Regions from separate parts of the Streptomyces sp. NPDC042201 genome, predicted to be linked through region 2. Evidence: riboswitches for the same ligand, from Rfam matches in the RefSeq annotation. Region 2 holds a riboswitch; the other holds the start of a gene.
What was found. A riboswitch is a leader RNA that binds a small molecule or an ion and turns the genes downstream of it on or off. The one in region 2 is predicted to bind glycine.
Positions count from the first base shown of each region.

Region 1 (5,869 bases), on a different contig from region 2:
CATTCGAGCAGCCCTTCCCCGAAAGCGGGCACGGGAAACCACACTCAGGGTGATTATCACTCGGCGTGGCGAGTGTGGCGATCGTTGACGCACCCCGGGTGACTGCCTACCTTCGACAGGGCAGGTCAAGGACGGAGGGTCGGCGTGAGAAGCAGCGGCGACGGTACGGCGGCGGGCGGGCCGTATCCGCTTCACGGCAGTGCGGCCGACCCCGGTGTCGAGACCGTCGGATACCGGGGCCCGACCGCGTGCGCGGCGGCGGGCATCACCTACCGCCAGTTGGACTACTGGGCGCGTACGGGGCTGGTCGAGCCGAGCGTGCGCTCTGCGTACGGCTCCGGCACCCAGCGGCTCTACAGCTTCCGGGATGTTGTCGTCCTGAAGATCGTGAAGCGGTTCCTGGATACCGGGGTCGCTCTGCAGAACATCAGGGCGGCGGTCCAGCATCTGCGGGCCCGGGGTTTCCAGGATCTTGAGCGGATGACGCTCATGAGCGACGGCGCGACGGTCTACGAATGCTCCTCGCCCGACGAGGTCGTGGACCTCCTCCAGGGCGGCCAGGGCATCTTCGGGATCGCGGTCGGCGTGGTGTGGCGGGATGTCGAGGCCGCGCTGTCGCAGCTCCACGGGGAGCGGATCGACACCGGCGAGACGCTGATCGGCAACAATCCCGCCGACGAACTGGCCCGGCGGCGCCGGGACCGCGCCGTCTGACCCCTCCGCCGGCCCTTCCGGCCCCTCCGGGCGCTGTCCCGCGCCGCTCCTGCGGCCGATTGTCAGTGGTGTGAGGGAGCATCGGTGGGGTGAGATCCGCGCCGACGATCCTGCATCTGGACATGGATGCCTTCTTCGCCGCCGCCGAGCAGGCGGCGAAGCCGAGTCTGCGCGGAAAGCCGGTGGTGGTCGGCGGTCTGGGTCCGCGCGGGGTGGTCTCGACGGCCTCGTACGAGGCGAGACGGTTCGGGGTGCATTCGGCGATGCCGATGGGCCAGGCGAGACGGCTCGCTCCGAACGCCGCCTACCTCGTACCCCGCTTCTCCGTCTACCGCGCGATCAGCGAGCAGGTGATGGAGCTGCTGGGGCGGCTCTCCCCGCTGGTGGAGCCGCTCAGCCTGGACGAGGCCTTCGTGGACCTGGAGGCGGGCGGCTCCGCGCATGACTCGGCTTCCGCGCGGGCGGCGGGCGAGCGGCTGCGCCGGGACATCAGGGCGGTCACCGGCCTCACCGGTTCCGTCGGGCTCGCGGGGTCCAAGATGCTGGCGAAGATCGGCTCGGAGCAGGCCAAGCCGGACGGTCTGGTGCTCATCGAGCCCGGCACGGAGCGCGAGCTGCTGGGGCCGATGTCCGCGCGGATCCTGCCCGGGGTGGGGCCGGCTACCGGAGAGCATCTGAGACGGGCCGGGATGACCACCGTCGCCGAACTGGCCGGGGCGGGTGAGGACGAGCTCGTACGGCTGCTGGGGAAGGCGCACGGTGCCTCGCTGTACCGGATGGCGCGCGGGCACGACGACCGGCCCGTGGTGTCGGACCGCGATGCCAAGTCCGTGTCGGTCGAGGACACCTTCGATGTCGATCTGCACGACCGGGCCCGGGTGAGGACGGAGGTGGACCGGCTCGCCGACCGGTGCGTCGAGCGGCTGCGGGCGGCCGGGCGCTCGGGACGGACGGTCGTGCTCAAGGTCCGGCGGTACGACTTCTCCACGCTGACCCGTTCGGAGACGCTCCGCGGTCCCACGGACGACCCGGGAGTGGTGCGGGAGGCGGCGGGGCGGCTGCTGGAGTCGGTGGACACCATGGGCGGGGTGCGGCTGCTGGGGGTGGGGGTGACGGGGCTCGCGGACTTCACCCAGGAGGATCTCTTCGCCCAGGCCGCGGCCGACGAGTCCGCCCGTCACGGGCCCGTCGTCGCGCCTGAGCCGGCCGACGACCGGGCCGCCGAGGGCGGCCCGGAGCGGGAGGCCGAACGGGCGGCCGAGCAGGAGCCCGGGAGCGCGCCGGCGGTGGCGTCGGAGGCGCCCGCCGAGCGGCGCTTCCCGGCCGGACATGATGTGCGCCACACCGAGTTCGGAGCGGGCTGGGTACAGGGCAGCGGGCTGCGGAGGGTCACCGTACGGTTCGAGGAGCCGGGGTCCGAGCCGGGGCGGGTGCGGACGTTCTGGGTCGACGATCCGGATCTGGAGCTGTCCGACCCGCTGCCTCTGGTACCGGCGGCGGATCAGTCGTCCTGGCCGGCCAGCCGTCCGAAGTTGTGATCGGAGTCACGCTCGGAGAGGGACGCGGCCCCCTCCGGCGGCTCGGGCTCGGGAAGGGTGAGTCCGTAGTGGTGGTAGAGCTGGAGCTCCTGCTCGGGGGAGAGATGGCGGCCCACGCCGAAGTCGGGGGCATCCCTGATGAGGGCGCGCTCGAACGGGACCTGCAGTGCGTTGTTCGTCAGCGTGCTGGGTGCGAGAGGGACGAAGGCATCGCGGCTGAAGATCCCGGTGCGGACGGCCGCCCACTCCGGGATCCCGGTGGCGTCGTCGAGATACACCTCGTCCACCGTGCCGAGCTTGTGGCCATGTCGGTCGAATGCCTTGCGGCCGATCAGGCTGCGCGGATCGATATCGGTCTCCACGGTCCCTCCAACTGGTCGCAACTGCTGGTAAATACTACAAAAGTGCAGATATGAGACGTCGGCCACTCGAAAGTTGTCCGCAAGACCTCGCTGGTAGGCTGGCGAACGGCTGCTGACCCCGTGCGGGAGAGTCCTCCGGTGAGAACAACCGGGGGCGCCGAAGGAGCAAATCCTCCCCGGAATCTCTCAGGCCCCCGTACCGCGCGGACGAGGTCACTCTGGAAAGCAGGGCGGGCGTCGGACGGCATCCGCTCTCACCGACGGTGAAAGCCGGGCCGCCTCGTGGCGGGCCGGTGAAGCTCTCAGGTCGAGATGACAGAGGGGGAGGCCGTCCGGGCACCCGCGTCTTGGTGCCCCTCGCAGGTCGTGTCAGACCAGGAGGCCTCCGCATGACCCCCAACCGCATTCCGCTCGCACAGCTGGAGCGAGGGATCCCCTTCGAGCAGCGCCACATCGGGCCCGACGCGGCGGCGCAGGCGAAGATGCTCGCGCAGGTCGGATACGGCTCGCTCGACGAGCTGACCGCCGCCGCGGTGCCGGACGTGATCAAGAGCGCCGAGGCCCTGCGGCTTCCCGGCGCCCGTACCGAAGCCGAGGTCCTGGCCGAGCTGCGGTCCCTCGCGGACCGCAACCAGGTGCTGGCGCCGATGATCGGTCTCGGGTACTACGGCACGTTCACCCCTCCGGTGATCCTGCGCAACGTCATGGAGAACCCGGCGTGGTACACCGCGTACACGCCGTACCAGCCGGAGATCTCCCAGGGCCGTCTCGAGGCGCTGCTCAACTTCCAGACCGTCGTGGCCGAGCTGACCGGCCTGCCGACCTCGGGCGCCTCCCTGCTGGACGAGGGCACGGCGGCGGCGGAGGCGATGGCGCTGTCGCGCCGCGTCGGCAAGGTCAAGGACGGTGTCTTCCTGGTCGACTCCGACGCCCTGCCGCAGACCGTCGCCGTGATCAGGACCCGCGCCGAGCCGACCGGCGTCGAGGTCGTCGTCGCGGACCTGAGCGAGGGCATCCCCGCCGAGGTGGCCGAGCGCGGTGTCTTCGGTGTGCTGATCCAGTACCCGGGCGCCTCCGGGGCCGTCCGGGACATCAGGCCCGTCGTCGAGCGGGCGCACCAGCTGGGCGCGATCGTCACGGTCGCCGCCGACCTGCTCGCGCTGACGCTCCTCACCTCGCCCGGTGAGCTGGGCGCGGACATCGCGGTCGGCACCACGCAGCGCTTCGGGGTGCCGATGGGCTTCGGCGGACCGCACGCCGGCTTCATGGCCGTACGCGACAGGTTCGCGCGCAGCCTGCCGGGCCGGCTCGTCGGGGTCTCCGTGGACGCCGACGGCAACAAGGCGTACCGGCTGGCGCTCCAGACCCGTGAGCAGCACATCCGCCGCGAGAAGGCCACCAGCAACATCTGTACCGCGCAGGTGCTGTTGGCCGTCATGGCCGGGATGTACGCCGTCTACCACGGCCCCGAGGGGCTGCGCGGCATCGCGCGGCGCACCCACCGGTACGCGACGCTGCTCGCCGAGGGCCTGCGTGCGGGCGGTGTCGAGGTCGTCCACGGCGCGTACTTCGACACGCTGACCGTGCGGGTTCCCGGCAGGGCCGCCGGGGTGGTCGCCGCCGCCCGCGAGGGCGGGGTCAACCTCCATCTCGTGGACGGCGACCATGTCTCCCTCGCCTGTGACGAGACCACCGGACGCGCCCAGCTGGCCGCCGTGTGGACCGCCTTCGACGTCGAGTGCGACATCGAGGCGCTGGACGCGGTGGTGGCCGAGGCGCTGCCCGAGGCCCTGCTGCGGACCGGCGAGTACCTGACGCATCCCGTCTTCCACCAGTACCGCTCCGAGACCGCGATGCTGCGTTATCTGCGCAAGCTCGCCGACCGTGACTACGCGCTGGACCGGGGCATGATCCCGCTCGGCTCGTGCACCATGAAGCTGAACGCGACCACCGAGATGGAGCCGGTCACCTGGCCCGAGTTCGGCGCGCTGCACCCCTTCGCCCCGGCCGACCAGGCACAGGGCTATCTGACGCTGATCAGGGAGCTGGAGGAGCAGCTCGCCGAGGTCACCGGCTACGACGCGGTGTCCCTCCAGCCGAACGCCGGTTCGCAGGGCGAGCTGGCCGGTCTGCTGGCCGTGCGCGCCTACCACCGGGCCAACGGCGACACGCGGCGCACCGTCTGCCTCATCCCGTCCTCCGCGCACGGCACGAACGCCGCGAGCGCGGTGATGGCCGGGATGAAGGTCGTCGTCGTCAAGACCCGCGAGGACGGCGACGTCGACGTCGAGGACCTGCACGCCAAGATCGAGCAGTACCGCGAGGAACTGTCCGTCCTGATGGTCACCTACCCGTCCACGCACGGCGTGTTCGAGGAGCACATCGGTGACATCTGCGCGGCCGTGCACGACGCGGGCGGCCAGGTGTACGTGGACGGCGCGAACCTCAACGCGCTGGTGGGGCTGGCCCGGCCGGGCAAGTTCGGCTCGGACGTGTCCCATCTGAATCTGCACAAGACGTTCTGCATCCCGCACGGCGGCGGTGGCCCCGGCGTCGGTCCTGTCGGGGTGCGGGCGCACCTCGCCCCGTACCTGCCCAACCACCCGCTCCAGCCCGCCGCCGGCCCCGCGACGGGCGTCGGCCCGATCTCGGCGGCGCCGTGGGGCTCGGCCGGCATCCTGCCGATCTCCTGGGCGTATGTCCGGCTGATGGGCGGCGAGGGCCTCAAGCGGGCGACACAGGTCGCCGTGCTGGCCGCCAACTACATCGCCAAGCGCCTTGAGCCGCACTACCCGGTGCTCTACACCGGTCCGAACGGACTGGTGGCCCACGAGTGCATCGTGGATCTGCGGCCGCTGTCCAAGGCCACGGGCGTCAGCGTCGACGACATCGCGAAGCGGTTGATCGACTACGGCTTCCACGCGCCGACGATGTCCTTCCCGGTGGCGGGCACGCTGATGATCGAGCCCACCGAGAGCGAGGACCTGAACGAGATCGATCGTTTCTGCGAGACGATGATCGCGATTCGTACGGAGATCGAGAAGGTCGCGTCGGGCGAGTGGCCCGCCGACGACAACCCGCTGCGCAACGCCCCGCACACGGCGGCCGCGTTGGGCGGGGAGTGGGAGCACGCGTACAGCCGCGCCGAGGCGGTCTTCCCGGCCGGTGTCTCGGCCGCGGACAAGTACTGGCCGCCGGTGCGCCGTATCGACGGCGCGTTCGGCGACCGCAATCTGGTCTGCTCCTGCCCGCCGT
Region 1 is NZ_JBVJDS010000013.1:7,967-13,835, forward strand. Features, by position in the region: gene ACZ6MZ_RS27635 (MerR family transcriptional regulator) at 145-714, shown strand; gene ACZ6MZ_RS27640 (DNA polymerase IV) at 804-2,252, shown strand; gene ACZ6MZ_RS27645 (PRC-barrel domain-containing protein) at 2,216-2,614, opposite strand; glycine riboswitch at 2,728-2,826, shown strand; gene gcvP (aminomethyl-transferring glycine dehydrogenase) at 3,004-5,869, shown strand, end outside.
Region 1: linked by a shared signal. The riboswitch ahead of gcvP (aminomethyl-transferring glycine dehydrogenase) and the one ahead of gcvT (glycine cleavage system aminomethyltransferase GcvT) in region 2 are both predicted to bind glycine.

Region 2 (5,869 bases):
CGGCTCCCCCGGAGTCCCCCGCGGTGTGAGTCGTGGGCGGGCCCCTCCGGGCGACCGGTGCCGGCCCCACCCATCAAACCAGCTTAGGCGGCGGTCCTGACACTGACTTGACATCGGGCGTGCCCACCGGACAGGCGGCCGGCCCTTCCGGGCCGGTGCCTGTCCCTTTTGGGCGGACCCGCGCTCCAGGTCAGACGTACCCACGCTCGAAGAACGGACGCACTTTCGCCAGCAGCCAGTCGCCCACCGGGTCCTGGGCGACGTCCAGCAGCACGAGATTGACGGGCCAGCTCACCCCCACCCGGCCCAGCGCGCGGCCGAGCGCGTCCATCGGGGCGTTGCGGTCGGCCGCCTCCCAGGAGGAGAGCTGGACACCTATGAAGAGCACCGGCGCCTCACCCTCGACGCTGGCGAGCGCGCGGCGGGCGGAGACCACCACACCGGAGGACTCGAACTCGCTCGCGGCGGCGGTGAGGAAGTCGACCGGGTCCTCCTGCCAGTCCGGCTCGAAGAGCCGGACCCGGCCGCCGCTCGCCGGGCCGTCGAGCGGGGTGCGGCCCGCCCGGCACAGCTCGGCGACGGCGGGCGGCGGCAGCGGCAGTCCGACCGCGCCGCCCGGGTTGACCGCGATCCCGAGCTGCGGGGGCAGGCCCCGGGCAAAATCGCGGGCCGGGGCGACGGCGAAGGACATATGGGCGCCGGCGCTCTGCAGGAACTGCTGCTCGGAGCTGAACACCGGGACGTACGGGGCGCCCTCGATCTCCATCGTCGGCAGGTCGAGGTCGCGGCTCTCGGGGCCGCCGCCGTTGGGGAGCGGCACCCAGACCTGACTCCGCCCCAGCACCTCGATCAGCCGCCCGCCCGCCGTGTCGCTCCCGAGCGAGGCGGCGAGCACCTCTTCGAGCTCGTTGCCCGGCCATGCTGCGTTCACAGTCATTCCCCTCCACCCTCGACCTTGCCGCAGCACCCTAACGCCGCAGGCCGGAACGTGCGCCGGCGCGCGATGGGCGATACGCGGGCCGGGCGGCGGGAGGTGCGGGGCCGCGCGGTGAAAGGTGCGGGCCCGGGCCCGGAGCGACAGGCGCTCACTCCCCCCGCAGCGCCGGGAAGGCGATCCTGGCCAGCGCTGCCGCCGCGTCCCGGTCCAGGATGACCGCTGTGGCGCAGCCACGGGGCAGGCGGCCGGTCTCCGCGCCGCCGAGCAGCCGGCCGACGGCGCGGCGGTGGCGGGCGAAGGCGTAGCCCGAGACTCCGCGGCCGCGCTCGAGCTGGCCCGCGCGGGCCACCTCGGGGGTGACGTCCAGCAGGACGAGATGGAGCCCGCGGCCGCGCCTGCGGGCCTCGCGGGCCAGCCAGCGCCGTACCCAGGTCTGCGTACCGCAGTCGTGGACGACGACGCTCACGCCGGAGCGCAGCGCGCGCCACAGCCCCCGGTAGTGGGCGATCCGGACGAACGGGCGGTAGACGGCGTACGGCAGCGAGCCGGGCAGCCGGCGCCGCCAGCGGTCCCTGGCGTCCTGGGAGTCGATCCCGCCGCCCTCGGCGGCCCGCCGGATCAGGGTGGACTTGCCGCTGCCTGGCAGCCCGGAGACGACCACCACGTCCCCCGCCGCGAAGACCAGGGCCGCCGGCACCCGGCCGCTCCTCCCCCGCAGATCCCGGACGACCGGCACCGGCCCGGTCACTACCTCCCTGGCGCCCTGCTGGGCGGGCACCCCCGCCGTCGTGGCATACGCGCCGGACCCCTGCGACATCATCGCCGTCCCCCTGTCAGCTCAGTCACCCTGGCCCAAGACCCTTGCCCATAAAGTGTAAAGAAATGGTAATGCGGCACAAGCTTTTCACGGTGTACGGCGAGTTGTGGACCGGCCGTCCCGTTCGGCCGCGACGCGTGCGATGATGTGCCCGCCAACTGCATACCGGCCGTTTGAATCCGCGCGGGAGAGTCCCGGTCACCGTGTGCGCCGGGCGCCGAAGGAGCAAGTTCCTCCCTTGAATCTCTCAGGCCCCGTACCGCGTGGATGAGGCAGATCTGAAAAGCGGGCCGCAGCTGTGCGGCTCCACCCAAGGTGCAAGTCATGACCGTCTTTACGTGTGGTCGTGATGAACCTCTCAGGTTCCGATGACAGATGGGGAGGACCGTCCTCGCCGTCATGCCCTGGGAGCCACACCGATGAGCCACGCCGCCCCGAGCAGCACCCCCAGCAGCCCCCGTCTCACCGCGCTCGACGCGGTGCACCGTGCGCTGGGCGCGACCATGACCGACTTCGCGGGCTGGGACATGCCGCTGCGGTACGGCAGTGAGCGCGACGAGCACAACGCCGTCCGCACGAGGGCCGGTCTCTTCGACCTCTCCCACATGGGCGAGATCACCGTCTCGGGACCGGCGGCCGCACAGCTCCTCGACTACGCGCTCGTCGGCAACATCGGCTCCGTCGCCGTCGGCCGCGCCCGCTACACGATGATCTGCCAGGAGGACGGCGGAATCCTCGACGACCTGATCGTGTACCGCCTCGCCGAGGACACCCCCGGTGCGGACACCTTCATGGTCGTCGCCAACGCCTCCAACGCGCAGACCGTGCTGGACGCGCTGACCGCCCGCGCGGCCGGCTTCGACGCCGAGGTGCGCGACGACCGCGACGCGTACGCCCTGCTCGCCGTCCAGGGCCCCGAGTCACCCGGCATCCTGAAGTCGCTGACCGACGCCGACCTGGACGGGCTCAAGTACTACGCGGGCCTGCCCGGCACCGTCGCCGGTGTCCCGGCGCTGATCGCGCGGACCGGCTACACCGGCGAAGACGGCTTCGAGCTGTTCGTCGAGCCCCGGTACGCCGAGCGGCTCTGGCAGGCGCTGACCGAGGCCGGCGAGGGCGTCGGCCTGGTGCCCTGCGGGCTGTCCTGCCGTGACACCCTCCGCCTCGAAGCGGGCATGCCGCTGTACGGGAACGAGCTGACCACCGGACTGACCCCGTTCGACGCGGGCCTCGGCCGGGTCGTCAAGTTCGAGAAGACCTCGAACGACGGCGACTTCGTCGGGCGTACGGCCCTGGCGGCCGCCGCCGAGCGCGCCGCGAGCGCCCCGCCGCGCAAGCTGGTCGGCCTGGTCGCCGAGGGCCGCCGCGTCCCGCGCGCCGGCTACCAGGTCGTCGCCGGCGGCGCGGTCGTCGGCGAGGTCACCTCGGGCGCCCCTTCCCCGACCCTGGGCAAGCCGATCGCCATGGCGTACGTCGACGCCTCGCACGCCGAGCCCGGCACGGCCGGTGTCGGGGTCGACATCCGCGGTTCGCACGAGCCGTACGAGGTCGTGGCGCTGCCCTTCTACAAGCGCCAGAAGTGATACGGACGTCTCGGTCCGTAAGACATCTGTTCCTCAGCACTCCCCCGCGTACAGGAGAATTCAGGTCATGAGCAACCCCCAGCAGCTGCGCTACAGCAAGGAGCACGAGTGGCTGACGGCCGCCGAGGAGGGCGTGTCGACAGTCGGTATCACGGAGCACGCGGCGAACGCCCTCGGCGATGTCGTGTACGTCCAGCTCCCGGAGGTCGGTGACACGGTCACCGCGGGCGAGACCTGCGGTGAGCTGGAGTCGACCAAGTCGGTCAGCGATCTGTACGCCCCGGTGACCGGCGAGGTCGTCGAAGCGAACCAGGACGTCGTGGACGACCCCTCGCTGGTGAACTCCGCTCCCTATGAGGGCGGCTGGCTGTTCAAGGTACGCGTCACGGAGGAGCCGAAGGACCTGCTCTCCGCCGACGAGTACACAGAGTTTTCCGGCAACTGACGTACCTCGGCACCTGAGACCCAAGGGACTGTGATGTCTTCGAAGTCGCTTCTGAACACCTCGCTCCACGAGCTCGACCCGGACGTCGCCGCCGCCGTCGACGCCGAGCTCGACCGTCAGCAGTCCACCCTCGAAATGATCGCCTCGGAGAACTTCGCTCCGGTCGCGGTCATGGAGGCCCAGGGCTCCGTCCTGACCAACAAGTACGCCGAGGGCTACCCCGGCCGCCGCTACTACGGCGGCTGTGAGCATGTCGATGTGATCGAGCAGATCGCCATCGACCGCGTCAAGGCGCTGTTCGGCGCCGAGCACGCCAATGTCCAGCCGCACTCGGGCGCTCAGGCGAACGCGGCCGCGATGTTCGCGCTGCTCTCCCCCGGCGACACGATCATGGGTCTGAACCTCGCCCACGGCGGGCATCTGACCCACGGTATGAAGATCAACTTCTCCGGCAAGCTCTACAACGTCGTCGCGTACCACGTGGACGACACGACCGGCCAGGTCGACATGGCCGAGGTCGAGCGGCTCGCCAAGGAGTCCCGTCCGAAGCTGATCGTGGCCGGCTGGTCGGCGTACCCCCGCCAGCTGGACTTCGCGGCCTTCCGCCGGATCGCGGACGAGGTCGGCGCCTACCTGATGGTCGACATGGCGCACTTCGCCGGTCTGGTCGCCGCGGGCCTGCACCCCAACCCGGTGCCGCACGCGCACGTCGTCACCACGACCACGCACAAGACCCTGGGCGGCCCGCGCGGCGGTGTGATCCTCTCCACCCAGGAGCTGGCCAAGAAGATCAACTCCGCGGTCTTCCCCGGTCAGCAGGGCGGCCCGCTGGAGCATGTCATCGCGGCCAAGGCGGTCTCCTTCAAGGTGGCGGCCACGGACGAGTTCAAGGAGCGCCAGCAGCGCACCCTGGACGGCGCCCGTATCCTCGCCGAGCGCCTGGTACAGCCCGATGTGACCGAGGTGGGCGTCTCCGTCCTCTCCGGTGGCACGGACGTCCATCTGGTCCTCGTCGACCTGCGCCACTCCGAGCTGGACGGCCAGCAGGCCGAGGACCGGCTCCACGAGGTCGGCATCACGGTCAACCGGAACGCCGTCCCGAACGACCCGCGCCCCCCGATGGTCACCTCGGGTCTGCGGATCGGCACCCCGGCGCTCGCCACCCGCGGCTTCACCACCGAGGACTTCAGCGAGGTCGCGGACATCATCGCGGCGGCACTCAAGCCGTCGTTCGACCGCGAGGCGCTGGCCGGCCGGGTCTCCGCCCTGGCCGCGAAGCACCCGCTGTACCCGGGCCTGTAGTCGTCCGTACAGCCTGAATTTCCGGGGCACCGCGCACACTGGACCGTGTCGCGTGGTGCCCCGCTCCACGCGCACCGTCATCTCCGCACCACCCCGGCAGACAACGGCGTCTACCAACCCAGCAAGGAGTACCACCGTGGCCATCTCGGTCTTCGACCTGTTCTCGATCGGTATCGGCCCGTCCAGCTCGCACACGGTCGGCCCGATGCGCGCGGCCCGCATGTTCGCCCGCCGCCTCAAGAACGAGGGCATGCTCGCGCACACCGCCTCCGTACGGGCCGAGCTGTACGGCTCGCTCGGCGCGACCGGCCACGGCCACGGCACCCCGAAGGCCGTCCTCCTCGGCCTGGAGGGCAACTCCCCGCGCACCGTCGACGTGGAGAACGCCGACGCCCAGGCGGAACGTATCCGCACCAGCGGCCGGCTGAATCTGCTGGGGATGCACGAGATCGCCTTCGACGCCGACACGGACCTGGTGCTGCACCGCCGCAAGACCCTGCCGTACCACGCCAACGGCATGACGGTCTTCGCGTACGACGCCGACGGCGGCCCGCTCCTGGAGAAGACGTACTACTCGGTGGGCGGCGGCTTCGTCGTGGACGAGGACGCGGTCGGCGAGGACCGGATCAAGCTCGACGACACGGTGCTGACGTACCCCTTCCGTACCGGTGACGAACTGCTGCGGCTGTCGGCGGAGACGGGCCTGTCGATCTCCGCGCTGATGCTGGAGAACGAGAAGGCATGGCGCACCGAGGACGAGATCCGGGCCGGGCTGCTGGAGATCT
Region 2 is NZ_JBVJDS010000002.1:534,680-540,548, reverse strand. Features, by position in the region: gene ACZ6MZ_RS06335 (enhanced serine sensitivity protein SseB) at 191-937, opposite strand; gene ACZ6MZ_RS06330 (AAA family ATPase) at 1,086-1,757, opposite strand; glycine riboswitch at 1,929-2,026, shown strand; gene gcvT (glycine cleavage system aminomethyltransferase GcvT) at 2,174-3,337, shown strand; gene gcvH (glycine cleavage system protein GcvH) at 3,405-3,782, shown strand; gene glyA (serine hydroxymethyltransferase) at 3,816-5,084, shown strand; gene ACZ6MZ_RS06310 (L-serine ammonia-lyase) at 5,221-5,869, shown strand, end outside.